DNA from 2 places in the Enterobacter sp. HK169 genome. Region 2 is predicted to be linked to the other one. Evidence: predicted binding sites of a transcription regulator. Region 2 holds the regulator's gene; the other holds the start of a gene.
What was found. Region 2 encodes sigma-54, which starts transcription at its own class of promoters, with help from an activator protein. Its sites were predicted from a motif close to GTTGGCACANNTTTCGCTNT; they were not measured.
Positions count from the first base shown of each region.

Region 1 (14,771 bases), 1.6 Mb from region 2:
TTCGGTCTGGCTTTTTTTATTTCACCAGTTCTGCAATCTGCGCTTTCCACGGAGCGATATCGCCGATGTTGGCCTGCACCCACTCCGCGTTGTAGTAAGTTTCAAGGTAGCGTTCGCCGCTGTCGCACAGCAGCGTGACGATGGAACCGGTACGGCCCTCTTCGCGCATACGGGCGGCAAGCTGCAGTGCGCCCCACATATTTGTGCCCGTCGATGCGCCCACTTTGCGCCCCAGCTGCGTTTCCAGCCAGTGCGCCGTTGCCACGCTTGCGGCATCCGGCACGCGCATCATCTCATCCACGACGTCGGGGATGAAAGAGGGCTCCACGCGCGGGCGGCCAATCCCTTCAATTTTACTGCCCACCGGGCTGCGCAGCTGCGCATTGCGGTTTTGCCAGTAGTCGAGGAACACGGAGTTCTGCGGGTCAACCACCATCAGTTGGGTATCGTATCCCTGACAGCGGATGTAGCGTCCAATCGTGGCTGACGTGCCGCCGGTACCGGCGCTCATGACGATACAGGACGGAACCGGATGCGGTTCGTGGGTCATCTGGCGGAAAATACTGTCGGCAATGTTGTTATTGCCGCGCCAGTCGGTCGCGCGCTCGGCGAAGGTGAACTGGTCCATATAGTGACCGTTCAGCTCACGGGCCAGCATTTCGGAGGCGGCGTAGATTTCGCAGGCGCTTTCCACAAAGTGGCAGCGTCCGCCGTAAAATTCGATCTGTTCGATTTTGCGTTTTGCGGTGCAGGACGGCATTACCGCGATAAACGGCAGGCCCAGCAGGCGGGCGAAATAGGCTTCTGACACCGCCGTTGAACCGGACGAAGATTCAATAATAGTGGTGCCTTCTTTAATCCAGCCGTTACATAAACCGTATAAAAACAGAGAGCGCGCCAGGCGATGCTTCAGGCTACCGGTGGGATGGGTGCTTTCATCTTTCAGATAGAGCTGAATGCCGTCAAATCCCGGCAGGGAAAGGCGAATCAGGTGCGTATCCGCCGAGCGCTGATAGTCGGCATTGATTTCGCTGATCGCATGTTTAACCCAGGTGCTATTCATCATCGTTATCCGTTTGTCATTTTGTGCCTAGGATAGCGAAAAGCACAGAAAAAATTGTTGCTATCTGGCCTTTAAAATAGAATGAAGAGAGAAAAATTTTCTCTGTGAGGTGGGTATGCTAGATAAAATTGACCGCAAGCTCCTTTCATTGCTGCAAAATGACTGTACCCTCTCTTTGCAGGCGCTGGCAGATGCCGTTAATCTGACCACCACTCCGTGCTGGAAGCGGCTTAAGAAGCTGGAAGATGACGGCATTCTTCTGGGGCGCGTCGCGTTGTTAGATCCCGAAAAACTGGGGCTTGGGCTGACGGCATTTGTGCTGATAAAAACCCAGCATCACAGCAGCGAGTGGTATTGCCGCTTCGTTACTCAGGTGTCTGAGATGCCCGAGGTGCTCGGTTTCTGGCGTATGGCCGGAGAGTATGATTACCTGATGCGCGTCCAGGTGGCCGACATGAAGCGCTATGATGATTTCTACAAGCGGCTGGTGAACAGCGTCCCGGGTTTGTCGGACGTCACCTCTAGCTTCGCCATGGAACAGATTAAATACACCACAGCATTACCCATTGAATAACTTCGTAAAATACCTTCAGGAACAAACCGCGTGCGATTATTTGCCCAACTAAGCTGGTACTTTCGTCGGGAGTGGCAACGCTACCTCGGTGCAGTCGCCCTGCTTATTATTATTGCCATCCTGCAGCTGATCCCGCCGAAAGTGGTGGGGTACGTCGTGGATGGCGTCACCGAGCAGCATTACACCACCGCACGGGTGTTGATGTGGGTCGGCACGCTGGTGCTGACGGCGGTCATTGTTTATCTGCTGCGCTACGTCTGGCGCGTGCTGCTGTTTGGTGCGTCCTATCAGCTGGCCGTTGAGCTGCGTGAAGATTTTTACCGCCAGCTGAGCCGACAGCATCCCGAATTTTATCTGCGTCATCGCACCGGGGATCTCATCGCCCGCGCGACAAACGACGTCGATCGCGTGGTCTTTGCCGCCGGGGAAGGGGTGCTGACGCTGGTGGACTCGCTGGTGATGGGCTGTGCGGTGCTGATCGTGATGTCCACGCAGATCAGCTGGCAGCTGACCCTGCTCGCCCTGCTGCCGATGCCGATCATGGCGCTGGCGATCAATCGCTATGGCGAACAGCTGCACGAGCGCTTCAAGCTGGCGCAGGCGGCGTTTTCGTCTCTGAACGATCGCACCCAGGAGAGCATGACCAGCATCCGCATGATCAAAGCGTTTGGCCTGGAGGACCGTCAGTCTGCGCTGTTTGCCGCCGATGCGGCAGACACCGGGGCGAAAAACATGCGCGTCGCGCGTATCGACGCCCGTTTTGACCCGACGATTTATATCGCAATCGGCATGGCAAATATGCTGGCCATTGGCGGCGGAAGCTGGATGGTGGTGCAGGGCACGCTTACCCTGGGGCAATTGACCAGCTTTGCGATGTATCTGGGGCTCATGATCTGGCCGATGCTGGCGCTGGCCTGGATGTTTAACATCGTGGAGCGCGGCAGCGCTGCCTACAGCCGCATTCGCGCCATGCTGGCCGAAGCGCCGGTGGTCATCGACGGTAGCGAGGCCGTACCGGAAGGGCGCGGCGCCATGACCGTCGACGTCCGCAAGTTTGTCTACCCGCATACGGAGCATCCGGTGCTGGAGAAAGTTAGCTTTACGCTTCAGCCGGGCCAGATGCTGGGGATCTGCGGCCCGACGGGATCCGGCAAAAGTACCGTACTCTCTCTGCTTCAGCGCCACTTTGACGTCACCGAGGGCGATATCCGCTTTCACGATATTCCCCTGACCAGACTGCTGCTGGACGAGTGGCGCGGTCGCCTGGCGGTCGTCAGCCAGACGCCGTTTTTATTTTCGGACACCGTGGCGAACAACATTGCCCTGGGACGCCCCGGGGCGACGCAGGAAGAAATTGAACATGTGGCGCGTCTGGCCAGCGTTCATGATGATATTTTGCGTCTGCCGCAGGGGTACGAAACGGAAGTCGGGGAACGCGGCGTCATGCTGTCCGGCGGGCAAAAGCAGCGTATATCGATTGCCCGCGCGCTGCTGCTGAATGCTGAAATTCTGATCCTGGATGATGCGCTTTCTGCCGTGGACGGCCGTACCGAGCATCAAATTCTGCATAACCTGCGCCAGTGGGGCGACGGACGCACGGTGATTATCAGCGCCCACCGTTTGTCGGCGCTCACCGAAGCCAGCGAAATTGTGGTCTTACAGCACGGGCACATTGCCCAGCGCGGGCAGCATGAAACGCTTGCCGAGCAGCCGGGCTGGTATCGCGATATGTACCGCTATCAACAGCTTGAGGCGGCGCTGGATGATGCGCCGGAGCAGGATGAGGAGGCCGCCAATGCGTAAGCTCGGAACGATGTGGCCGACGCTCAAACGTCTGCTGGCCTACGGCTCGCCGTGGCGTAAACCGCTCTCCGTGGCCGTGCTTCTACTCTGGATTGCGGCGATTGCTGAAGTGAGCGGTCCGCTGCTCATCAGCTATTTTATCGACAACATGGTCGCCAAAAGCTACCTTCCGCTGGGGCTGGTGGCGGGTTTAGGCGTGGCCTACGTTGGCCTGCAGCTGGCGGCGGCAGGGCTGCACTATGCGCAGTCGCTGCTGTTTAACCGCGCAGCCGTGGGCGTCGTTCAGCAGCTGCGTACGGATGTGATGGACGCGGCGCTTCGCCAGCCGCTCAGCGAGTTTGACATCCAGCCGGTCGGGCAGGTGATTTCGCGCGTGACCAACGATACCGAGGTGATCCGCGATCTGTACGTTACCGTGGTCGCGACGGTGTTACGCAGCGCGGCGCTGATTGGCGCGATGCTGGTGGCGATGTTCAGCCTCGACTGGCGCATGGCGCTGGTGGCGATCACCATCTTCCCGGCGGTGCTGATTGTCATGGTCATTTACCAGCGCTACAGCACGCCGATCGTGCGTCGGGTGCGCGCGTATCTGGCCGACATTAACGATGGCTTCAACGAAGTGATCAACGGCATGAGCGTCATCCAGCAGTTCCGCCAGCAGGCGCGCTTTGGCGAACGCATGGGTGAAGCCAGCCGTTCGCACTACATGGCGCGTATGCAGACGCTGCGGCTTGATGGTTTCCTGCTGCGTCCGCTGCTGAGCCTTTTCTCGGCGCTGGTGCTTTGCGGGCTGCTGATGCTCTTTGGGCTGAGCTCAAACGGTACGATTGAAGTGGGCGTGCTGTACGCCTTTATCAGCTATCTCGGGCGTCTTAACGAGCCGTTGATCGAGCTTACCACCCAGCAATCGATGCTGCAGCAGGCGGTGGTCGCCGGTGAGCGCGTGTTTGAGCTGATGGACAGGCCGCGCCAGGCCTACGGCAATGACGAGCGACCTCTGCAAAGCGGGACTATCGCCTTTGATAACGTCTCGTTTGCCTATCGCGAAGACCGGCTGGTGCTGCAGGACATCACGCTTGACGTTCCGTCGCGCGGTTTCGTGGCGCTGGTAGGGCATACCGGCAGCGGTAAGAGCACGCTTGCCAGCCTGTTGATGGGCTATTACCCGGTCACGCACGGCGAAATCCGCCTCGATGGGCGCCCGCTCGCGTCTCTCAGCCACACCGTGTTGCGTAAAGGCGTCGCGATGGTGCAGCAGGATCCGGTCGTGCTGGCCGATACCTTCTACGCCAACGTGACCCTGGGGCGAGACTACTCCCAGGAGCAGGTCTGGGACGTGCTGGAAAAAGTGCAGCTGGCAGAGCTGGCGCGCGGGTTTAGCGATGGGATCAATACCAAACTGGGCGAGCAGGGGAACAATCTCTCCGTCGGGCAAAAGCAGCTCCTGGCGCTGGCGCGGGTGCTGATTGAAACGCCGCAGATACTGATTCTGGATGAAGCCACGGCCAGTATTGACTCCGGCACCGAACAGGCCATTCAGCAGGCGCTGGCCGCCGTACGCGACCATACGACGCTGGTGGTGATTGCCCACCGTCTTTCCACCATCGTCGATGCCGATACCATTCTGGTGCTACATCGCGGACAGGCCGTTGAACGCGGTACGCACCGTGAACTGCTGGAAGCAAAAGGGCGCTACTGGCAGATGTACCAGCTGCAGCTGGCGGGCGAAGAGCTGGCGGCCAGCGTGCGTGATGAAGAGTCGCTTAGCACCTGATGCACCAAAATGAGGCGACGCGCTAACAGTCATTCCTGTTGGTGCAAAACTGAAACGCACCGTGCACCGGCATGGTGCGTTTTTTTTCGCCTGTTCGTTTATTACGGCCGCGTAATGCTCTGTGCGCCGCCGTTCCCCCTCGTTTTCATTTCTGGCACACCCCTTGCAATACCTTCTGCGTAAGCTACGGCCATTACCGAATTCTGACTGGAGGGGATCTATGAAGCTGGTTACGGTTGTAATCAAACCATTCAAACTCGAAGACGTGCGTGAAGCGTTGTCTTCAATGGGTATTCAGGGACTGACTGTCACCGAAGTGAAAGGCTTTGGTCGTCAGAAGGGTCATGCCGAGCTTTATCGCGGGGCGGAATACAGCGTTAACTTTCTGCCAAAAGTAAAAATTGATGTCGCGATTGCTGACGATCAGCTTGATGAAGTCATTGATGTCATTAGCAAAGCGGCCTATACCGGCAAAATTGGCGACGGCAAAATTTTCGTTGCCGAACTGCAGCGCGTCATTCGCATCCGTACCGGCGAATCTGACGAAGCGGCATTGTAAATAACGCCTGGCACACAGTGATAGGGATCGAGAAAATGAAGATAGCAACACTTAAAACGGGTCTGGGTTCGCTGGCTCTGCTGCCGGGCCTGGCGCTGGCTGCTACCCCTGCGGTGGTCGACAAAGCCGATAACGCCTTTATGATGATCAGCACCGCGCTGGTGCTGTTCATGTCAATTCCGGGCATTGCGCTGTTCTACGGCGGCCTGATCCGTGGCAAAAACGTTCTCTCCATGCTGACGCAGGTTGCCGTGACGTTCGCACTGGTCTGCGTGCTGTGGGTGGTTTACGGTTACTCGCTGGCGTTCGGCACGGGTAACGCGTTCTTTGGTAACTTCGACTGGGTGATGCTGAAAAATATTGAGCTGACCGCGCTGATGGGCAGTTTCTATCAGTACATCCACGTTGCGTTCCAGGGCTCCTTCGCCTGTATTACCGTCGGGCTGATTGTGGGCGCGCTCGCCGAGCGTATTCGTTTCTCTGCCGTGCTGATCTTCGTGGTGGTCTGGATGACGCTCTCCTATGTGCCGATTGCGCACATGGTCTGGGGGGGCGGTCTGCTGGCAACGCACGGCGCGCTGGACTTCGCGGGCGGTACCGTTGTACACATCAACGCCGCGGTAGCGGGTCTGGTGGGTGCCTACCTGATTGGCAAACGCGTGGGCTTCGGTAAAGAAGCGTTCAAACCGCACAACCTGCCGATGGTGTTTACCGGTACGGCTATCCTCTACTTTGGCTGGTTTGGCTTCAACGCCGGCTCGGCAAGTGCAGCAAACGAAATCGCCGCGCTGGCCTTCGTGAACACCGTTGTGGCCACGGCGGGTGCAATCCTCTCCTGGGTGTTTGGCGAGTGGGCGGTACGCGGTAAACCGTCACTGCTGGGTGCCTGCTCGGGTGCCATTGCCGGTCTGGTTGGCATTACGCCAGCATGCGGTTATGTCGGCGTGGGTGGCGCGCTGCTTGTCGGCCTGGTGTCCGGTCTGGCGGGTCTGTGGGGCGTGACCGCACTGAAACGTGTGCTGCGCGTTGACGACCCATGCGATGTGTTTGGTGTTCACGGCGTGTGCGGTATCGTGGGTTGTATCATGACCGGTATCTTTGCCGCGAAGTCGCTCGGTGGCGTGGGCTACGCAGAAGGCGTGACCATGGTTCATCAGGTGCTGGTGCAGCTGGAAAGTATTGCAATCACCGTTGTCTGGTCTGCCGTTGTGGCCTTCATTGGCTATAAGCTGGCGGATATGACGGTGGGTCTGCGCGTACCGGAAGAGCAGGAGCGCGAAGGTCTGGACGTCAACAGCCACGGCGAGAATGCGTATAACGCCTGATAAACAGCAAAACGGCAACCTTTGGTTGCCGTTTTTAATGTGTATCCCCTCTCCCTGTGGGAGAGGGTCAGGGTGAGGGCATCAGGCCGCACAAGGCAAAAGCAAAACGGCAACTTCGGTTGCCGTTTTTAATGTGTATTCCCTCTCCCCGTGGGAGAGGGTCAGGGTGAGGGCATCAGGCCGCACACAATCACCCGCGATTACGCATTACCCCTTCCTGCACCGTAGACGCGACCAGCACGCCATCCTGAGTATAAAACTCCCCGCGCACAAACCCTCGCGCGCTCGACGCTGAGGTACTCTCCACGCTGTAAAGCAGCCACTCATTCATGTTGAACGGACGGTGGAACCACATGGAGTGATCGATCGTCGCGACCTGCATCCCTTTTTCCAGGAAACCAACCCCGTGCGGCTGCAGCGCCACCGGCAGGAAGTTGAAATCTGACGCATAGCCGAGCAGATACTGATGCACGCGGAAATCTTCCGGCACGGTCCCGTTGGCACGGATCCAGACCTGGCGCTTCGGTTCGGCGGTATGGCCTTTCATCGGGTTGTGGAACTCAACCGGGCGGATCTCCAGAGGCTTATCGCAGAGAAATTTCTCTTTGACCTGCGGCGGAAGCAGATGCGCCAGCGCGCGGGCGATATCCGTCTCTGATTTTAAAGAGTCGGGCGACGGAGCCGGGGGCATCACTTTTTGATGCTCGTAGCCGGATTCCGGCGCCTGGAAAGAGGCGGTCATGTAAAAGATCGGCTTGCCGTTTTGAATGGCTGCTACGCGGCGCGCGCTGAAGCTGTTGCCGTCTCGCAGGACTTCAACGTCATACACAATCGGTTTTGCGCTATCGCCAGGGCGTAAGAAGTAGCTGTGGAACGAATGCACCAGACGGTCTGCCGGGACAGTCTCCTTTGCTGCGTACAGAGCTTGTCCAACGACTTGCCCCCCGAAGACCTGGCGTAAGCCGAGATCTTCGCTCTGTCCGCGAAAGAGTCCTTCCTCAATTTTTTCCAGATTCAGTAATGTCAGCAGATTGTTCAGTGCCTGACTCATAGTTGTCCTCAATAAACGCCGTAGCGAAAGATAGGCAGAGTATAACGCAGAAATGAAAGTGGTCCGATGGGTAGAATAATCTGAATATCGGCACGTTTTCAGGCATAAATCGGTGATCTGTGCCACACTTGAATACGTTATGTGATTGAAACGACATCGGATGGGATCGATCCCGCTGGTGCATTGATAAGGAGACTTCAATGAAACTCGTGCCCATGCTAAGTGGTGTAGCTATTGCGGTGGCGTTGTCCGCCTGTGCCGGTAAAAGCGCCCAAGTGCCAGTACCAGCAGCCGACCCGAACGGGATTAATACCCTTTCACAGCAATCCATTCAGCAGCCTAATGTTTCCGGTACCATCTGGATTAAACAGAAAGTGGCGTTGCCGCCGGATGCGGTATTAACCGTAACGCTGTCTGATGCTTCTCTGGCCGACGCGCCGTCGAAAGTCGTTGCCCAGCGTGCCGTTCGTACTGAAGGCAAGCAGGCGCCGTTTAGCTTCGTATTGCCGTATAACCCGTCGGACGTGCAGCCTAACGCCCGTATCCTGCTGAGCGCAGCGGTAACCATCAACGGCAAGCTGGTCTTTATCACCGATACGGTCCAGGAAGCGATCAACAACGGTGGGACAAAAATCGATCTGAACCTGGTGCCGGTGCAGCAGACCGAAGTGCCGGTCGCACCGCAGACCAATCAGCCGTCTCTGCCAACTCCACCGACTCAGATGTAATTTCTGCATTTCCCCTCTCCTCCGGGAGAGGGGTCAATATACCCAGCGAAACTTCTGCAAATCGATCTGACCCGACCCTGACACCTGCACACCCTCTGAAAGTAACGCCTGACGCTGACGCTGAAGATCCGGCCCGGTGAGTGAAATGGCGCCATGACGGTTCACCACCCGATGCCAGGGCAGCGTACTGCCTTCCGGCAGCCGTTTCAGGACGCCTCCAACCTGTCGCGCCGCGCGCGGGGAACCGGCCAGACGCGCGACATCACCATAGGTGGTGACGTAGCCTTCCGGGATTGAGGCCACGATTTGCCATACGCGCTGTGGAAAGGAGTCGTGTTCGTCCATACCTTTACCTGTGGGGAGTTTCTGGAAAGCTATGGTAAACGAAGATCTTCATGATTGCTGCGCCTGTTTGCGCAAGAAACCAGCATCCGGTTGCTGGTCGCTTGCAATTGGGCTTTAGCACAGGGATAATGCGCCAGCGCGTTGGTTATCAACGCTCTCAATGGGGGCTCTGTTGGTTCTCCCGCAACGCTACTCTGTTCACCAGGTCAGGTCCGGAAGGAAGCAGCCAGGGCAGACGACGTGTGTGCCGGGATGTAGCTGGCAGGGCCCCCACCCATTTGTGACCTCCTAAGATTCTTCAGCTTCACCTCTCCCTCAAAGCATTACTCCACAATAAAACTACGCCTGTATCGTGTAATATATATTTCATTGCACTGAAATATTATTGTCATAAACCTGTAATAATAGACTGTCATTTTATAATCGGACGGTTATTTTCTTCCATAACTCAAAAAAATATATATCTGGATAACATTGTTAAGTTCGTGTATTAAATAAAGTACTTATTCCGAAGGGAAGTGACAAACATGGCTACAGCGGTATTAAACGTTAAGATTGATGACGCTCTAAAAGAAAGACTTCGCCACTATGCGGAAGTCAATAACGAGAATTTAAGCGTGACGACAGAGAAACTGCTGCTGCTGGCGTTCGAAGCAGTAGAAGAGGCGGGAGTATCGGAAGAGGATATTGATAATCAGCATACGGAAGAAGAGAGTGTTTCTCCTTTTACTCCTAAAGAAATCAAGGCTCTACGTAAACTTCTGAAGAAGAGAAAATGAAACAACAACTGTCAACCGCCAGTGACTACAACGAGGCCTGCGATCTGTTGCGTTCAGGCTACGTGAAGCATGTACGTCTTGGCTGGAATGTTGGAAGCGATGAGTTCTTTCGTATTGCGTCTGACTGGTGTGATACCGGTGCAAAAATAAAGAAAGACGGTGATAACTTCGTTATTTCACTAAAAGGCTTTCCTATTCCTCCTCAGCATTAAACCCTGACCAGTGAAAACTGCTGACTGCATATATTACAGTCAGCAGTTTTTATTTTATGATCTGCTTCAAATATTTAAATATCAGATCACGCTGCGTTTTAACGATGGCACGTTTTTATTCAGGGCGAGCCATAACGGTTTGATCCTAAGCAACGCCTGCTCAAGCTCTGTCGATTCCAGCGAGAAGGGCATACGTAAATAGCGGTCAAACGCCCCCGATAAACCAAATCGCGTCCCGGTTCCCAGGTTAATCCCGATTATTTCTGCCCGCGCGGCAAGCTGTGTCGCCAGCATGCCTGGAAGCTCTATCCAGTAAGAGAGCCCGCCTTCCGCCTCGTGGAATTTCCACTCCGGGAAATGTTCGCGCAGCAGGTCACCACATCGATCGCGCCGTTCCGCCAGCATCTTCCGGCGTGCGGGCAGAAACGTCTCGCTGTTGTTAATGAGCCACCGCATTGCCAGCTGTTCGAGCAGCGGCGAGCCTAAATCCAGAGTATCCCGCGTCTGGGCAAGGGTGGCGATGATGCGCGATGAGGCGCGGATCCAGCCGAGACGCAGCCCGCCCCAGAAGCTTTTTCCGGCAGAGCCTAAGGTGATGACGGTGGCCTGCGGGTTAAAGGCGGCCAGCGGTGGCGGGGGAGGCGCATCAAACCAGAGATCCACCATCGTTTCATCCACCACCAGCGCCGTGCGGGTTTGGGCTGCAATATCCGTGATGGCCTGACGGGTGGCGATATCCATACAGCGCCCGGTCGGATTATGAAAATCTGGCATCAGGTAGGCCAGGCGCGGCGCCGTCTGGGCAAGCGTTGCGGCAAAGCCATCCGTATCCCAGCCGGTTTCCGGCAGCGACACCCCGACTGGCCGACACTGCGCCCCCTGAATGGCGGCAATCGCCAGCGGATAGGTGGGATGATCGACCACGACGCGGTCCCCCGGCCCGGTCATCATCCGCAGCACCAGCGCAAAGCCGCTGACGGCGCCATTAACCACCATCACTTCGTCTGCGCGGGTGGGAAGGCCCCGCGCGGTATAGCGCGCAGCGATGGCCTCCCGCAGCGTCGGTAGCCCCAGCTGATCGTAGCCCGTCAGCGAGAGAAGCGGGGTAATGGCCGTGAGCGCATGGGCATAAGCCTGATGGATCTCCGGCCCGGCATTCAGGGCGGCAGTGGAGAGATCCAGTGCGGCGCTCGCCGCGGAAAGGGTGGGAACGGCGCGCGTGTCAGGGAGAATGACCCGTGACCCGCTGCCGTGGCGGCTTTCAAGGTACCCCTCTTCACGCAGGTGGGCGAGCGCGCTGCTGATGGTGGTTCGGCTCACGTCCAGCGCCGTGGCCAGCTCACGCTCGCCCGGCAGCCGCGTATTCAGTGCCAGACGCCCATCAAGAATTAACAAACGCAGCGCGTCGGCCAGCTGTCGCCAGAGCGGGGTGCGGGATGAGGCTTGCTGCCAGTGGCCTAAAAGGCGTACCAGAGACTGGCTTCCGAAGCGACGTGATGACATATGCAGTCCACTATTTGAAAACTGGACATTAATCATAGTGCCATTTTAGGTCAGGATGAAAGCCTGGTTCACTGGAGAAGATAAAAATGGTACGTCGTCTGCTACAACTCTATGTCGGTTTAGGACTGTATGGCCTTTCCACCGCAATGTTTATTCGTTCCGATTTGGGTGTCGATCCCTGGGATGTGTTTCACCTCGGGGTGGGGATGCAGCTGGGGATGACTATCGGGACGGTGATCATTGTGACCGGCGCGGCGGTGCTGCTGCTGTGGATCCCGCTGCGCCAGATGCCGGGCCTTGGCACGATCAGCAACGTGATTTGTATCGGCCTGGCGGCGGACGCCAGCATGGCGCTTATCCCGGAGCTGGATTCGTTACCCGTTCGAATTGCTTTCCTGGTGTCGGGCATCGTGATGAACGCGATTGCGACCAGCATGTACATCGGGGCCGGTTTCGGGCCAGGCCCGCGCGACGGCCTGATGACCGGCATTCACGCCCGACTGGGGTGGTCCATTCGCAGCGTGCGTACCTCAATTGAGGTGTCCGTTCTGCTGATTGGGTGCGTGCTTGGCGGCACGTTTGGGGTGGGAACCGTACTGTATGCACTGACCATTGGCCCGCTTATCCAGCTCTGCCTGCCCTGGTTCCGCCAGAAGCCGCGCATTGCGGAAATAGTCCAGCCGGAGCGGGTTGTTTAATTTTGCGAAGCGCTCACATGTTTTAACGGCGTCGCTGTGCCAGAATAGACGCTTCGAAAATCGCGATGCCAGAAAGCATGAAAGCAATCACTCTCTATGATGTCGCCCTCCTTGCGGGGGTTTCTTATCAGACCGTTTCCCGCGTCATTAACGACGCGGAACATGTGTCTGCCCGCACGCGAGAAAAGGTGCAGCAGGCGATGGCGGAGCTGCACTACGTTCCTAACCTTCGGGCGCAGCAGCTGGCGGGGAAACGCACCCGTACGTTGGGCCTCATCACCACCGACCTGGCCCTGCACGCGCCTTCGCAAATTGTGTCGGCAGTCAAATCGCGTGCGGCGGAACAGGGGGCGAGCGTCCTTATCTCCATGGTGGAGCAACCCCAGCAGTGTCAGGCCGCGCTTCAGGCGCTGCTGGCACAGCGGGTGGACGCGCTGCTGGTGAATGTGCCGCTTGACGATCCGCACGCCGAAGAGCTCGGGTCGCTGGCGTCGCCCGTCCCGGTGCTGTTCCTCGATGTATCGCCCTCAGCGCGGGTAAACAGCCTCGTGTTTAACGCGGAGCAGGGGGCGCGTCTGGGCGTTGAGCATCTGCTTTCTCTGGGGCATCAGCGCATTGCCCTGCTGAGCGGGCCGGAAAGCTCGGTCTCTGCGCGGGCGCGCCTGGCGGGCTGGAAAGCGACGCTGGCGCTGGCGGGTCTTAACGCGACGGCTGTGGCCTACGGTGACTGGAGCGCGGCCAGCGGTTATGAGAAGGGACACGTGCTGCTGTCGGGTGCGGCATTACCGGACGCGATTCTGGTGGCGAACGATCAGATGGCGCTCGGGGCGATGCGCGCCTGCGCGGAAAAAGGGATCGCGATACCTGGCCAGCTTTCGGTGGTTGGGTTTGACGATACGGCCGACAGCGCCTGGTTTTCCCCGCCGCTGACAACCATTCGTCAGGCGTTTCGCGAGGCAGGCGAACGCAGCGTGGAGTGGCTGCTGGCGCCTTCCGGGGGCGAAGCGTGCCGGCAGGTTCAGCTGCCGGTGACGCTGGTTACCCGTCATTCCAGCGCGCGCCGCAATCCGAAGCAGGCCGAACGCGAGGATCTGGCGCAGCAGCTCAGAAGCCTGGCACTCCTTGCCGAGCAGATTGCCCGCAAATAAAACTTTGTGATCGGACTCGCTACCCCGCGATTGAACGCTTTACCGTTGCCCGGTGCCAGGGCATGTTAACCAAAATTGTGAGCGCTTCGCAAAGAGGTTACTATGTCCACCACTTCACCGCTGACCCTCAGCGCCATTCTGGCCCGTCGGGACTGGGAAAATCCTGGCGTCACCCAGTGGAACCGTCTGGCCGCACACGCGCCGTTGCACAGCTGGCGCAATGAACACTCTGCCAGAGAGGACGCTGGATCGACCAGCAGGCACTCTCTGAACGGAGTGTGGCAGTTTAGCTTCTTTACCGCGCCGGAGCAGGTTCCTCAGGCATGGGTAACCGAAGATTGCGCCGATGCCGTTGCGATGCCCGTGCCGTCTAACTGGCAGATGCAGGGTTTCGACACGCCCATCTATACCAATGTCACCTATCCCATTCCCGTTAACCCGCCTTTCGTGCCGCAGGAAAATCCGACCGGTTGTTACTCGCTCACATTTGAGGTGGATGACGCCTGGCTTCAGAGCGGGCAGACCCGCATCATCTTCGACGGCGTGAACTCCGCGTTCCATCTCTGGTGCAACGGACAGTGGATGGGCTATTCCCAGGACAGCCGATTGCCCGCCGAATTTGACCTCTCGGCGGCCTTGCGCCCCGGGCAGAACCGCCTGGCGGTCATGGTATTGCGCTGGTGCGACGGCAGCTATCTGGAAGATCAGGACATGTGGCGCATGAGCGGCATCTTCCGCGATGTGACGCTGCTGCATAAACCCAAGACGCAGATTGCCGATTATCACGTGGTGACGGACCTGAATGCGGAGCTGGACCGCGCGGTGCTGAAGATGGATGTCGCGCTGACAGGCGCTGGCTTTGCAGACTGCGAGGTGGTCATGACCCTGTGGCGCAGGGGTGAAAAATGCGCCAGCGTTTCCCGGCGGCCAGGATCTGCCATCGTCGACGAGCGCGGCAGCTGGGCAGAGCGGCTAACGACGGCGATCCCCGTCGACCAGCCCGCGCTCTGGAGCGCTGAAACGCCAGAACTGTATCGCCTGACGATTGCGCTTCTTAACCCGCAGGGTGAGGTGCTGGAGGTTGAGGCGTGCGACGTGGGCTTCCGCCGCGTTGAGATCGGCAATGGCCTGCTGAAGCTTAACGGTAAACCGCTGCTAATCCGCGGGGTTAACCGACACGAGCATCATCCGGAAAACGGCCAGGTGATG
Region 1 covers NZ_CP017087.1:3,989,509-4,004,279, forward strand. The annotation lists gene EnteroDNA1_RS18920 (PLP-dependent cysteine synthase family protein) at 17-1,066, opposite strand; gene EnteroDNA1_RS18925 (Lrp/AsnC family transcriptional regulator) at 1,179-1,637, shown strand; gene EnteroDNA1_RS18930 (SmdA family multidrug ABC transporter permease/ATP-binding protein) at 1,668-3,440, shown strand; gene EnteroDNA1_RS18935 (SmdB family multidrug efflux ABC transporter permease/ATP-binding protein) at 3,433-5,214, shown strand; gene glnK (P-II family nitrogen regulator) at 5,435-5,773, shown strand; gene amtB (ammonium transporter AmtB) at 5,809-7,098, shown strand; gene tesB (acyl-CoA thioesterase II) at 7,289-8,149, opposite strand; gene EnteroDNA1_RS18955 (YbaY family lipoprotein) at 8,350-8,877, shown strand; gene EnteroDNA1_RS18960 (MGMT family protein) at 8,911-9,222, opposite strand; RNA gene ffs (signal recognition particle sRNA small type) at 9,393-9,489, shown strand; gene EnteroDNA1_RS18970 (hypothetical protein) at 9,750-10,001, shown strand; gene EnteroDNA1_RS18975 (hypothetical protein) at 9,998-10,213, shown strand; gene yczR (MocR-like transcription factor YczR) at 10,295-11,716, opposite strand; gene yczE (membrane protein YczE) at 11,803-12,414, shown strand; gene EnteroDNA1_RS18990 (LacI family DNA-binding transcriptional regulator) at 12,492-13,562, shown strand; gene EnteroDNA1_RS18995 (beta-galactosidase) at 13,665-14,771, shown strand, end outside.
Region 1: glnK (P-II family nitrogen regulator) is a predicted target of sigma-54. The motif match lies at 5,365-5,384, and genes of this name have one in related genera.

Region 2 (14,771 bases):
GGAATAACGCATTTTTGACAGGAACAGCAACCCCCCGGTCATTGCTGGCAGGGGGCTGCCGGAACGATTACTCGCCCTTCACACGCTCGATGTTGGCACCCAGCGCGCGCAGTTTATCTTCGATACGTTCATAACCACGATCGATGTGATAGATACGATCCACGATCGTTGTACCTTCCGCGATACAACCCGCCAGCACCAGGCTTGCAGACGCACGCAGATCGGTTGCCATCACCTGAGCACCTGACAGTTTCTCAACGCCGTGGCAAATCACGGTATTACTTTCGATCTCAGCATGCGCGCCCATACGGATCAGCTCCGGTACGTGCATAAAGCGGTTCTCGAAAATGGTTTCTGTGATGAAGCCAGTGCCTTCGGCAACCAGGTTCAACAGGGTGAACTGTGCCTGCATGTCCGTAGGGAACGCCGGATGCGGCGCCGTACGCACATTGACTGCTTTTGGACGCTGACCGTGCATATCGAGGCTGATCCAGTCTTCACCGATTTCGATATCCGCACCCGCATCGCGCAGTTTCGCCAGCACCGCATCCAGGGTATCTGGCTGCGCGTTGCGACAAACAATCTTACCGCCAGAAATCGCCGCAGCGACCAGGAAGGTGCCGGTTTCGATACGGTCCGGCAGAACGCGATAGACACCGCCGCCCAGACGCTCAACGCCTTCGATGGTGATACGGTCGGTACCCTGACCGGAAATCTTTGCCCCCAGCGCCACGAGGAAGTTGGCGGTATCCACAATCTCCGGTTCGCGCGCGGCATTTTCGATGATGGTGGTACCTTCTGCCAGCGTCGCCGCAGACATAATGGTGACCGTTGCGCCCACGCTCACTTTGTCCATGACGATGTGCGCGCCTTTCAGACGACCATTAACGGACGCTTTAACGTAACCTTCTTCCAGCTTGATCTCGGCGCCCAGCTTCTCCAGACCAAAGATGTGCAGGTCAACCGGACGCGCACCGATGGCGCAACCGCCAGGCAGAGAGACCTGCCCCTGACCAAAACGCGCCACCAGCGGGCCAAGCGCCCAGATGGATGCACGCATGGTTTTCACCAGATCGTAAGGGGCTGAGAAGTTGTTCACCTTGCTGGCGTCGATCCAGACGGAACCGTTACGCTCAACTTTCGTGCCCAGCTGGGTGAGCAGCTTCATGGTGGTGTCGATATCTTTCAGCTTCGGTACGTTCTGAATTTCTACCGGCTCTTCAGCCAGCAGCGCAGCAAAGAGGATTGGCAGCGCGGCGTTTTTAGCGCCAGAAATTGTGACTTCGCCCTGGAGACGCGTTGGCCCCTGTACACGAAATTTATCCATTGTGTGCTCTCTTATAAATTCAACCGTGCTGCGGGCCTGTCGCCCTCAGCTCAAAAACCGTTTAGTTTGCGATCGCGTGCCCACTCTTGCGGGGTAAACGCTTTAATCGACAGGGCGTGGATGCGGTTATCCGCAATATATTCCATCAGCGGCGCGTACACAGCCTGCTGTTTCTTCACGCGGCTCATACCGTCGAACATCTCACCCACAGCAATAACCTGGAAGTGACTGCCATCGCCAGTGACGTGGGCTTCCTGAAGGGAGAGTGCATTCATCAGCACTGTCTGGATTTCATGATTTTCCATGGGCTCTTAATCATCTGATAGTGAAAACAAGCCCAACATCTTAGAGCAAAGTGGCGTTGTCTTAAACAAGCAAAAAGCCCCGACGATGAAACAGTCAGGGCTTTCGGAAGTAACGCACTGAAAATATTAACGAGGCAGTACGTCCTGAGGGAGATTGTAGAGCTGCGCAAGGGTCACGACATTATCGCTCGCGCCGTGAAGCGTGACGCTTGTCCCCTGCTTTTTCCCCACGGCAATCAGATGGGCAAGCAGCGCAACACCTGCCGTATCCACCCGCGTGACGTCGGTTAAGTCGATAAGCGTCACGCCCTGCATCGCTTCGTGGCGTTTGTCCCACAGTGGGTTCAGCAGATCCTGATCCAGTTCACCGGACAGCTTTAATGTCTCGCCTTCACGCGACCAGCTGAGTTGCTGTGACATTACTTCTTCTCATCCAGAGTAATTTTCTGGCGAGAGATAGACTGCAGCTGAGCGGTCAGGCCATCAATGCCTTTGGTGCGCAGCAGGTCGCTCCATTCGTTCTGTTTGGTGGTGATCATGCTTACCCCTTCGGCAATCATGTCATACGCCTGCCAGTGACCGGTCTGGCTGTTTTTACGCCACTGGAAATCCAGACGAACCGGCGGACGACCGTTAGGATCGATGATCGTCACACGGATAGGGACGATGGTCGCATCGCCCAGCGGCTGCTCAGGCGCAATCTGATAGGTCTGGCCGTGGTACATCGCCAGCGCCTGGCCATAAGCCTGTTTCAGGTATTCACGAAACGCGGCAAAGTAGGCATCACGCTGCGCAGGGGTCGCGTCTTTGTAATAACGTCCCAGCACCAGCGCACCCGCATATTTAATCTGCACGTACGGCAGCAGCTCCTGGTCAACGACGTCACGCAGATAATCAGGATTAGCACGAATTTTAGGCTGTTCGTTTTTAAGACGGTCGAAGGTCTTCTTCGCCGCTTCGTCCATCAGTTTGTACGGGTTACTCTGATCCGCAGCGTGGGCGGCGGTGAGAGGGGCGATGACCAGCATGGCAACCATTAACAGTCGTTTAAACATGAATGACTTCTCCTGATATTAATTCGCAGCACCTGGCGTCGGTGCGACGTCGGTATGATCTTCGCTCTGCGCAGGGGCAGCGTCGGATTTTTTCTCATCCCCTTTACTGTTGTAAAGGAACTGACCAATCATATCCTCCAGAACCATCGCGGATTTCGTATCCTGAATGACGCTACCGTCTTTAAGGATAGTCGTTCCCAGCTCGGGATCTTCAAAGCCAACGTTAAGCGCCAGATATTGTTCGCCCAGCAGGCCGGAAGTACGGATAGAAAGGGAACTGGTGTCCGGGATATGGTTGTAACGCTCTTCGATATCCATCGCGACGCGGGGCAGATAGGTTTTCTCATCCAGCGTAATGTCAGATACGCGTCCGATCACCACGCCGCCGATGCGGACCGGTGAACGCGCCTTCAGCCCGCCGATGTTATCGAAGGTGGCATAGATGCGATACGTCGGCTCGGTGCGTACAGACGTGATATCCGCCGCTCTCAGGCAGATAAACAGCGCGGCCAGCAGCGCCAGCAGCAGGAATACACCGACCCAAATTTCATTTTTTCTCGTTTGCATGAACTCAATTCCCAAACATCAGTGCGGTGAGCACAAAATCCAGACCCAGTACGGCCAGCGACGAATGTACGACTGTACGTGTAGTTGCGCGGCTAATGCCCGCCGACGTCGGGATGGCATCGTAACCATTGAACAATGCAATCCAGGTGACCGTAATGGCAAATACCACGCTTTTAATCAGGCAGTTAACCAGATCCATTCGCAGGTCGATGGCGTCCTGCATCGCGGACCAGAAGAAACCGGCATCAATGCCTTTCCAGTGCACACCAACCAGCGAACCGCCCCAGATACCCACGGCGACAAACAGAATAGTCAGTAACGGTAAAGAGATCACCCCAGCCCAGAAACGCGGCGAGATCACGCGACGCAGCGGATCGACCGCCATCATCTCCATGCTGGAGAGCTGCTCGGTCGCACGCATCAGGCCAATTTCAGCCGTTAATGCCGACCCCGCGCGCCCGGCGAACAACAGCGCCGCCACAACCGGCCCCAGTTCGCGCAGCAGCGAGAGCGCCACCAGCATCCCGAGGCTGGTTTCCGCACTGTAGGTTGTCAGAACCAGATAGCCCTGCAGCCCAAGCACCATACCGATAAACAGACCGGAGACAATGATGATGAGCATCGACAGCACGCCGACATTATAAAGCTGCCGCACCAGCAGCGGTGCGTGCTTACGGAATTCCGGCTTGCCGACCAGCGCGTTGAATAACATCAATCCGGCACGCCCGAACGTCCTGATGGTTTTTATGCCACGGTGTCCGAGAGCGGCCAACGCATTTAACAGCATGAGTGGCTTAACTCCCTATTCCCAGTAAATCGTCACGATAGTCGCCCGCCGGGTAGCGGAACGGCACAGGGCCATCGGCAATACCGTCAAGGAACTGCCGCACGCGCGGATCGCAATTTTCCTGCAGCGCCTGAGCGCTACCGTGTGCGACGATCTTTTTGTCCGCCACAATATAGGCGTAATCGGCAATGCTCAATACTTCCGGTACATCGTGAGATACCACAATGCAGGTGACGCCAAGCGCGCTGTTCAGTTCAGAGATGAGCTTCACCAGCACGCCCATCGTGATGGGATCCTGTCCAACAAACGGTTCGTCGAACATGATTAAATCAGGTTCTAATGCAATGGCGCGTGCCAGCGCGGCGCGGCGCGCCATCCCGCCGGACAGCTCCGAAGGCATCAACTTTGCGGCGCCCCGCAAACCGACGGCTTCGAGCTTCATCATCACCGTGCTTTTCAGCAGTTCAGGCGGCAGGCTGGTATGCTCACGCAGCGGATAGGCGACGTTATCAAAGACATTCATGTCGGTGAACAAGGCTCCCGACTGAAAGAGCATGCTCATGCGTTTGCGGACAGTATACAGACGCGAGCGTGACATCTCCGGGATGTTTTCGCCATCAAAGAGGATTTCACCGCTATCAGGTGGGATCTGCCCACCAATAAGGCGCAGCAGGGTCGTTTTACCGATCCCGGACGGCCCCATGATGGCAGTGATTTTGCCACGCGGTACGGTCAACGAAATATCATCAAATATCAATCTGTTGGCGCGAGAAAAACTCACGCCGCGAACATCGACTAAATTCGCCATCGTTTGGCTCATTTATGGTTCCTTTATTACCCTGCTCACGTTAAGGCATGCCGCCTGAATCAGCCCTCAACTCCGCATTTTTACAGAATAATAGCCGTTGAGGTTAGCGAAAGCTGGCATTTGTTTTACTTTTCCGGCGCATAAAGTCAAAATTAGGAATTCGTTACGCCTCAGACTGTATGCAGTCCAGCCATTCCCGTGCGATGGACCGACGAGTATACCTGAAGAAAGGACTTTTGATGCTTTTAGCAACAGCACTGTTAATAATTGGTTTACTTTTGGTGGTCTACAGTGCTGACCGTTTAGTGTTTGCCGCATCTATCCTGTGTCGCCTGACGGGCGTACCGCCTGTCGTCATCGGGATGACCGTGGTGAGTGTTGGAACGTCACTTCCTGAAATCATCGTCTCTGTCTCGGCATCGCTGCATGGTCAGTTAGACCTGGCAGTAGGTACCGCGATTGGCTCCAACATCGTCAATATACTCTTGATTTTGGGCCTGGCCGCACTGCTCCATCCATTTCGCGTGCATTCTGATGTTCTGCGCCGTGAATTGCCGCTAATGTTAATCGTAAGCCTGCTGGCAGGCTGCGTATTTTACGATGGTGTACTGAGCTACAGCGACGGCATTTTCCTGCTGGCGCTGGCCGTCATCTGGTTGCTGTATAGTGTTAAAATCGCCCGTCTGGCTGAGAAGCAGGGTCAGGATAGCCTCACGCGGGAGCAGGTCGCCGAACTGCCGCGAGAAGGCACGCTGCCTGTTGCCCTGCTCTGGCTTGGCGTTGCGCTGATCATCATGCCGATGGCAACGCGCATGGTCGTGGATAACGCGACCGTGCTGGCGAACTATTTCGCCATCAGTGAACTGACCATTGGCCTGACGGTGATTGCCATCGGCACCAGCCTGCCGGAGCTGGCCACGGCCATTGCGGGGGCACGTAAAGGTGAGGATGACATTGCCATTGGTAATATCATCGGTTCCAACATATTTAATATCGCCATTGTGATGGGCCTGCCGGCCCTGATTACGCCAGGGCCCTTTAACCCCCTGGCGTTCTCACGCGACTACGGCGTGATGTTATTGGTCAGCGTGATATTTGCCCTGCTCTGCTGGCGGCGGCAACGACAGATCGGCAAAGGCGCAGGCGCGCTGCTGACGGGTGGATTTATCGTATGGATGGCGATGCTGTACTGGCTCTCGCCTCTTCTCTCTGGATAAACGGAAACGCATTATGTCGCAAATAGAATTGCAGCCGGGTTTTGACTTTCAGAAAGCAGGCAAAGAGGTTCTGGAGATTGAACGTGAAGGTCTGGCGCAGTTAGATCAGTACATTAATCAGGATTTTAGTCTGGCATGTGAGAAGATGTTCTACTGTGCCGGCAAAGTCGTGGTGATGGGGATGGGTAAGTCCGGCCACATTGGACGCAAAATGGCGGCAACGTTTGCCAGCACCGGAACCTCTTCCTTCTTTGTACATCCGGGGGAAGCCGCGCACGGTGACCTGGGTATGGTCACGCCGCAGGATATCGTCATCGCGCTGTCCAACTCCGGGGAGTCCAATGAAATTCTGGCGCTGATCCCGGTACTGAAGCGACTGCAGGTGCCGCTTATTTGCATGACCAGCCGTCCGGAAAGCAGCATGGCGCGGGCGGCCGATATTCACCTGTGCGTGAAAGTGCCCAAGGAGGCCTGTCCGCTCGGCCTGGCGCCGACGTCCAGCACTACCGCCGCGCTGGTCATGGGTGATGCGCTTGCCGTCGCGCTGCTCGAAGCCCGCGGTTTTACGCCGGAAGATTTCGCGCTTTCCCACCCGGGCGGCGCGCTGGGGCGCAAGCTTCTGCTTCGGGTAAACGATATTATGCACACCGGGGATGAGATCCCTCACGTCAGTAAAGAAGCCTCCCTGCGTGATGCGCTGCTGGAAATCACCCGTAAGAATCTGGGTATGACGGTCGTGTGCGACGATCTGATGAAAATTCAGGGGATCTTCACCGATGGCGACCTGCGCCGCGTGTTCGACATGGGTGTAGATGTCCGCACGCTCGGCATTGCCGATGTGATGACGCCGGGCGGTATCCGCGTCCGTCCGGGTACGCTGGCCGTGGATGTGCTGAACCTGATGCAGTCCCGCCACATTACCTCAGTGATGGTTGCCGATGGCGACCAGTTGCTGGGTGTGGTACATATGCATGATCTGCTGCGCGCAGGCGTAGTGTAATGAAGGATAAGACAATGAGTAATGCGGGTGCATCCCTTGCAACCTGTTATGGACCGGTCAGTACCCAGATGATGGCAAAGGCGAAAAACATTCGTCTGCTCATCCTGGACGTGGATGGCGTACTTTCCGATGGCCTGATTTACATGGGCAATAATGGTGAAGAGCTGAAAGCGTTTAACGTTCGCGACGGCTACGGTATCCGCTGCGCGCTCACCTCGGGTATTGAGGTGGCTATCATCACCGGGCGAAAAGCTAAACTGGTAGAAGACCGCTGTGAAACCTTAGGAATTACCCATCTGTATCAGGGTCAATCCGATAAGATGGCGGCGTTTAAGGATTTACTGGGTAAACTGGCTATCGCGCCGGAAAACGTAGCCTACGTCGGGGACGATCTGATTGACTGGCCCGTGATGGCTGAAGTTGGGCTGAGCATCGCCGTTGCGGATGCGCATCCGCTGCTGATCCCGCGCGCTGACTACGTTACCCACATCAACGGGGGCCGTGGTGCCGTACGTGAAGTCTGCGATCTGCTTTTGCTGGCGCAGGGCAAGCTTGATGAGGCCAAAGGGCAATCGATATGAGTAAAACCAGACGCTGGATTATCATTTTGCTTTCGCTTGTCGCACTGGTATTGATTGGCGTGAACCTTGCCGATCGCGACGATCCGCAAACGGAAGTGGTCAACAATAACGATCCAACCTATAAAAGCGATCACAGCGACACCGTGGTCTACAGCCCGGAAGGCGCGCTGAACTATCGCCTGATTGCCCAGCATGTTGAATATTTTTCAGATGACGGTATTTCGTGGTTTACCCAACCTATCATGACCACATTTGATAAGGACAAAGTGCCAACGTGGTCAATTAAGTCAGATCGGGCAAAACTGACAAATGACCGTATGCTTTATCTGTATGGCCACGTTGAAGTCAACGCCCTGACCGCAGACTCGCAACTGCGAAAAATTACGACGGATAATGCCCAAATTAACCTGGTAACCCAGGACGTGACCTCGCAGGATCTGGTCACACTGTATGGCACAACATTTAATTCCAGCGGTTTGAGAATGCGCGGGAACTTACGCAGCAAGAACGCCGAGCTGATTGAAAAGGTTAGAACCTCCTATGAAATTCAAAACAAACAAACTCAGCCTTAAAGTAATTATCGCCAGCGCGATGCTGGCGACCAGTCTCCCCGCGCTTGCTGTAACGGGCGATACCGACCAACCGATCCATATCGAGTCTGATACCCAGTCTCTCGATATGCAGGGCAACGTCGTCACCTTCACGGGTAACGTCGTCATGACTCAGGGCACCATCAAAATTAACGCCGACAAAGTGGTCGTGACCCGTCCGGGTGGCGAGCAGGGCAAAGAGATCATTGATGGTTACGGCAACCCGGCCACCTTCTACCAGATGCAGGATAACGGCAAGCCGGTGAAAGGCCGCGCCTCGCATATGCACTATGAGCTGGCGAAGGACCTGGTCATCCTGACCGGAAACGCGTATCTGGAACAGCTGGACAGCAACATTACCGGCGACCAGATCACCTATCTGGTGAAAGAGCAAAAAATGCAGGCCTCCAGCGAGAAAGGCAAACGCGTCACGACCGTCCTGGTTCCGTCGCAGCTGCAGGACAAAGGCAAAGGCCAGGCCCCGGCACAGAAGAAGAGTAACTAATTCGTTATGGCAACATTAACTGCAAAAAATCTCGCGAAGGCCTACAAGGGCCGCCGTGTCGTAGAAGATGTCAGTCTGACCGTCAACTCCGGCGAAATTGTAGGGCTGCTTGGCCCTAACGGTGCGGGTAAAACCACCACCTTCTACATGGTCGTTGGCATTGTGCCGCGCGATGCCGGCAACATTATCATTGACGATGAAGACATCAGCCTTCTGCCGCTGCACGCGCGCGCGCGTCGCGGGATCGGCTACCTGCCGCAGGAAGCCTCCATTTTCCGTCGTCTTAGCGTTTACGATAACCTGATGGCGGTCCTGGAAATTCGTAACGATCTGACCAGCGAACAGCGTCAGGATCGTGCCAACGAGTTGATGGAAGAGTTCCACATTGAGCATCTGCGCGACAGCCTCGGTCAGGCACTCTCCGGGGGTGAACGCCGTCGTGTTGAGATTGCACGTGCGCTGGCCGCAAACCCGAAATTTATCCTTCTGGATGAACCGTTTGCCGGCGTTGACCCGATCTCGGTTATCGACATTAAACGCATCATTGAACACCTGCGTGACAGCGGGCTTGGCGTACTGATCACCGACCACAACGTCCGTGAAACGCTGGCCGTGTGTGAACGCGCGTATATTGTGAGCCAGGGCAATCTGATCGCCCACGGTACGCCGCAGCAGATCCTCGAAGACGATCATGTTAAGCGCGTCTATCTTGGGGAAGACTTCAGACTCTGATAGGGTAGAGGTAACGTAACGCCGAACCGGAGAAAAATGCTCTGAACATGAAGCAAGGTTTGCAATTAAGGCTCAGCCAACAACTGGCAATGACGCCGCAGCTACAGCAGGCAATTCGCCTGTTGCAACTGTCCACGTTAGAACTTCAGCAGGAGCTCCAGCAGGCGCTGGACAGCAACCCCCTGCTGGAACAAACCGATCTTCATGACGAGGTAGATACTCAGCAGTCACAGGATACAGAAGCGCTCGACACCGCGGATGCACTCGAACAAAAAGAGATGCCCGACGAGCTACCGCTGGATGCCAGCTGGGATGAAATCTACACCGCCGGAACCCCTTCCGGTACGCGTGCAGACTACCAGGATGATGAGCTACCGGTCTATCAGGGAGAAACCACCCAGTCGCTGCAGGATTACCTGATGTGGCAGGTGGAACTTACCCCCTTCTCCGATACCGACCGCGCGATTGCCACCTCAATTGTCGATGCCGTTGACGACACCGGCTATTTGACCGTCACGCTGGACGATATCCTGGAAAGCATGGGCGACGAAGAGATTGAACTTGAGGAGATCGAAGCCGTTCTGAAGCGCATCCAGCGTTTCGATCCGGTAGGCGTGGCCGCAAAAGATCTGCGCGACTGCCTGCTGATCCAGCTTTCTCAGTTCAGCAAAGAGACGCCATGGCTCGACGAGGCGCGCTTAATCATCAGCGATCATCTGGATCTGTTGGCCAACCACGATTTCCGCAGCCTGATGCGCGTCACGCGCCTGAAGGAAGAGGTGCTGAAAGAAGCGGTGAATCTGATCCAGTCACTCGATCCGCGCCCGGGACAGTCGATCCAGACCAGCGAGCCCGAGTACGTCATCCCGGACGTGCTGGTGAGAAAACACAATGACCGCTGGGTCGTTGAACTGAATTCAGACAGCATCCCTCGCCTGCAAATCAACCAGCAGTATGCCTCCATGTGCACCAGCGCGCGTAACGACTCCGACAATCAATATATTCGTAGCAATCTTCAGGAAGCGCGATGGCTGATCAAAAGTCTGGAAAGCCGAAATGATACGCTGCTGCGCGTCAGCCGCTGTATTGTCGAACAGCAGCAGGCGTTCTTTGAGCAGGGCGAAGAGTATATGAAACCGATGGTACTGGCGGATATCGCCCAGGCCGTCGAGATGCATGAATCAACCATTTCCCGTGTCACCACGCAGAAGTATCTGCACAGTCCACGCGGTATATTTGAGCTTAAGTATTTCTTCTCCAGCCATGTGAATACCGAGGGCGGCGGCGAAGCGTCGTCAACGGCCATTCGTGCCCTGGTGAAGAAGTTGATCGCCGCGGAGAACCCCGCGAAGCCACTAAGCGACAGTAAGTTAACCACCATGCTGTCCGATCAGGGTATTATGGTGGCACGTCGTACTGTTGCGAAGTATCGAGAGTCTTTATCCATTCCGCCGTCCAACCAGCGTAAACAGCTGGTCTGACACAACCGATAAGGAAGACACTATGCAGCTCAACATCACTGGACAAAACGTCGAAATTACTGAGGCTTTACGCGACTTCGTGAACGCGAAGTTTGCAAAACTCGAGCAGTATTTCGAAAGGATCAATCAGGTCTATATTGTGTTGAAAGTGGAGAAAGTGACTCACATCTCGGATGCCACCCTGCATGTTAACGGGGGTGAACTGCATGCCAGTGCGGAAGGGCAAGACATGTACGCTGCTATCGACGGCTTGATTGATAAGCTTGCACGACAGCTCAATAAACATAAAGATAAACTGAAACAACACTAATTGTCCGGGCAGTTAACGGGTGCAGGACGGCCTGTTGTGAAACACAACAGGCCATTTGTACAGTTAGCGCTTAGGTGAAATTATGATGAACAACGATTCCGCTCTTCAACTGAGCAATGTCCTTAACCAGGAATGTACCCGCAGTGCGGTTCACTGCCAGAGCAAAAAACGTGCGCTGGAGATCATCAGTGAACTGGCTGCCAAACAGCTGGGCCTGCCGCCGCAGGTGGTGTTCGAAGCGATTCTGACCCGTGAAAAAATGGGCAGTACCGGTATCGGCAACGGCATCGCGATCCCGCACGGCAAACTGGAAGAGGATACCCTGCGTGCCGTTGGTGTGTTTGTGCAGCTTGAAACACCCATCGCCTTCGATGCCATTGATAACCAGCCCGTCGATCTCCTCTTCGCGCTGCTGGTACCTGCCGACCAGACGAAAACCCATCTGCATACGCTGTCGCTGGTCGCAAAACGTCTGGCCGATAAAACCATTTGCCGTCGACTGCGCTCGGCCCAAAGTGATGAAGAGCTCTATCAAATTATCACTGAAGCAGAAGGCAATCAGGATGATGCATAACCAGGAGATGGCCTTCACATCTGTTGTCCTGAGGAGAAACGGAACATGGTGCTGATGATTGTCAGTGGCCGTTCAGGGTCGGGGAAATCCGTTGCTCTGCGCGCCCTGGAAGACATGGGTTTTTACTGCGTCGATAACCTGCCGGTCGTGTTGTTACCCGATCTGGCCCGCACGCTGGCGGAGAGACAAACCTCTGCCGCCGTCAGTATCGACGTTCGTAACATGCCTGAATCGCCAGAGATCTTCGAACAGGCCATGAGCAACCTGCCTGACGCGTTCTCGCCTCAGCTGCTGTTCCTCGATGCAGACCGCAATACGCTGATCCGCCGCTACAGCGATACCCGTCGTTTGCACCCGCTATCTAGCAAGAACCTCTCTCTGGAGAGCGCTATCGATGAAGAGAGCGACCTGCTGGAGCCGCTGCGTTCTCGTGCCGACCTGATTGTCGACACCTCTGAGATGTCCGTTCACGAGCTGGCGGAAATGCTGCGTACCCGGCTGTTGGGTAAACGCGAGCGCGAACTGACGATGGTGTTCGAATCCTTCGGCTTTAAGCACGGTATTCCGATTGATGCGGATTACGTTTTCGACGTGCGCTTCCTGCCGAACCCGCACTGGGATCCAAAACTGCGTCCAATGACCGGTCTGGATAAGCCGGTGGCGGCGTTCCTCGACCGGCACACAGAAGTACACAATTTTATCTACCAGACGCGAAGCTACCTTGAGCTATGGTTACCTATGCTGGAGACAAACAATCGTAGCTACCTGACGGTGGCGATTGGCTGTACCGGCGGTAAACATCGTTCGGTTTATATCGCCGAACAGCTGGCCGACTATTTCCGCTCGCGCGGGAAGAACGTTCAGTCCCGTCATCGCACGCTGGAAAAACGTAAAACATGACCGTAAAACAAACCGTTGAGATCACCAACAAGCTGGGTATGCATGCACGCCCGGCGATGAAGCTGTTTGAGCTGATGCAAGGTTTCGATGCAGAGGTACTGCTGCGGAATGACGAAGGCACCGAAGCGGAAGCGAACAGCGTGATCGCGCTGCTGATGCTGGATTCCGCCAAAGGACGCCAGATTGAGGTAGAAGCCACCGGGCCTCAGGAAGAGGAAGCGCTGGCGGCGGTGATTGCCCTGTTTAACGCAGGGTTCGACGAAGATTAAGGTCTGCTATTCAGGCGGGTAGCGCTGCGCTTACCCGCTCTACATAAGATTATTACGCTGCATAAACCCCTCTCCACCCAGCTGATTCATCTGGCGCATAATCCACGCCTGTCGGCTTCGCACATACCCTGATGGGGCGCTGGCCTTAAAGCGGATAGGGTTCGGTAACACAGCGGCCAATAGCGCTGCTTCTGACATGTTCAGACGGCTGGCTGGCTTATTGAAATACCGCTGTGCGGCAGCCTCCACGCCAAATATACCGTCGCCAAACTCAGCGACGTTGAGATAGACGGTCAGAATTCGTTTTTTGCTCCAGACCGTTTCCATCCCCAGGGTCAACCCCGCTTCCAGCCCTTTTCGCACCCAGCTTCGACCATCCCACAGAAACAGGTTTTTGGCCGTCTGCTGCGACAAGGTTGATGCCCCGCGCACGCGGTTTTCATGGCGTTCGTTATGGGCTAGCGCCTTCTCAATGGCCGCCACGTCGAACCCCCAGTGCTCCGGGAATTTCTGGTCCTCCGCCGCGATGACCGCCAGCCCCATGAACGGGGAGATCTCGTCCATGCTCACCCAGTCAGAGTGGGCAACATAGCTGAAATCGCCGCTGAACCACGCGCTAAGCTGGCGCTCAACCATAACGGCAGAGAACGGTACCGGCATAATGCTGAATAAAGCCAGCCCGCCTCCCCAGAATACCGCCAGCACAAGTACGATGCGCAAGAGAAAACGTTTCACCCCTGCGCCTGCGGCAAATTTACGCCTCATTCAGTCAGCACCAGCACGCGAGCCACCAGCTTTTCAATACCTGAGGCCGCCTCAGCGATATTATTCGCCAGCATATAAGCCGGCGTGGTGACAAGTTTGTTATCTTCATCAACCACAATGTCATCAACCGGGCACGGAACGTGTTCGCCCCCCATTTCCTCGACGATCTCTGCGGTATCAATATCCGTCCCGATAGTCAGGCGCAGCGGGAAATCAAAAATCCTGGGCAGCATTGCCGGCGCGATGCAGATAAAGCCCTGCGGTTTTCCTGCCGCGTGCATGGCCTGCGACAGCGCCTTTAAATGAGGATCGACCTGACACTCCGCTCCCTGCGCAGCAAAGGTACTGAGATTTTTGGCCGCGCCAAACCCACCCGGCACAATAAGCGCATCAAGCTCTGTAGGGTCTGCCTGAATAAGAGGATGGATATCACCTCGCACAATACGCGCGGCTTCAATCAGTACATTACGGGTTTCCGCCATCGGCTCGCCGGTCAGATGATTAATCACATCCGCCTGATTTTTGTCCGGCGCAAAACAAATAACCTCTGCTCCCTGCTTAGCCAGGGCCAGCAGCGTGATTACGGCTTCATGTATTTCAGAACCATCGTAAACACCGCATCCGCTCAGCACGACACCAATCTTTTTCATCATGACAATCCTTTTCTGCAACTTGCTGAAGCACATTAATAATTTTGATTAAAACGCTATGCTTCACACATTTCACTGATTCATGTAACAAACCATTTAAGATTTGCTATCTTATCTGCGTGCGGCCTAAATTTTTCAGGCAGCGCCCTTTCGAAAATAACTTTATAAAACAGGCGCAGCCACGATTTCCCTGGTGTTGGCGCAGTATTCGCGCACCCCGGTTAATCCGGGGTCATTTTTTTCTGGCGTCTACCCAGGCTTTAAGCACCGCCACATCGTTTTGCCACTCTTGTTTCATCTCTTCAACCCAATCACCCACGTTATCTTCCCATGCAGGTAAATCAGGCG
Region 2 covers NZ_CP017087.1:2,410,626-2,425,396, forward strand. The annotation lists gene sfsB (DNA-binding transcriptional regulator SfsB) at 1-7, shown strand, start outside; gene murA (UDP-N-acetylglucosamine 1-carboxyvinyltransferase) at 68-1,327, opposite strand; gene ibaG (BolA family iron metabolism protein IbaG) at 1,378-1,632, opposite strand; gene mlaB (lipid asymmetry maintenance protein MlaB) at 1,759-2,052, opposite strand; gene mlaC (phospholipid-binding protein MlaC) at 2,052-2,687, opposite strand; gene mlaD (outer membrane lipid asymmetry maintenance protein MlaD) at 2,706-3,254, opposite strand; gene mlaE (lipid asymmetry maintenance ABC transporter permease subunit MlaE) at 3,259-4,041, opposite strand; gene mlaF (phospholipid ABC transporter ATP-binding protein MlaF) at 4,049-4,861, opposite strand; gene EnteroDNA1_RS11450 (calcium/sodium antiporter) at 5,089-6,066, shown strand; gene kdsD (arabinose-5-phosphate isomerase KdsD) at 6,080-7,066, shown strand; gene kdsC (3-deoxy-manno-octulosonate-8-phosphatase KdsC) at 7,081-7,647, shown strand; gene lptC (LPS export ABC transporter periplasmic protein LptC) at 7,644-8,219, shown strand; gene lptA (lipopolysaccharide ABC transporter substrate-binding protein LptA) at 8,188-8,742, shown strand; gene lptB (LPS export ABC transporter ATP-binding protein) at 8,749-9,474, shown strand; gene rpoN (RNA polymerase factor sigma-54) at 9,522-10,955, shown strand; gene hpf (ribosome hibernation promoting factor) at 10,978-11,265, shown strand; gene ptsN (PTS IIA-like nitrogen regulatory protein PtsN) at 11,348-11,839, shown strand; gene rapZ (RNase adapter RapZ) at 11,885-12,739, shown strand; gene npr (PTS phosphocarrier protein NPr) at 12,736-13,008, shown strand; gene mtgA (monofunctional biosynthetic peptidoglycan transglycosylase) at 13,048-13,773, opposite strand; gene elbB (isoprenoid biosynthesis glyoxalase ElbB) at 13,770-14,423, opposite strand; gene arcB (aerobic respiration two-component sensor histidine kinase ArcB) at 14,656-14,771, opposite strand, start outside.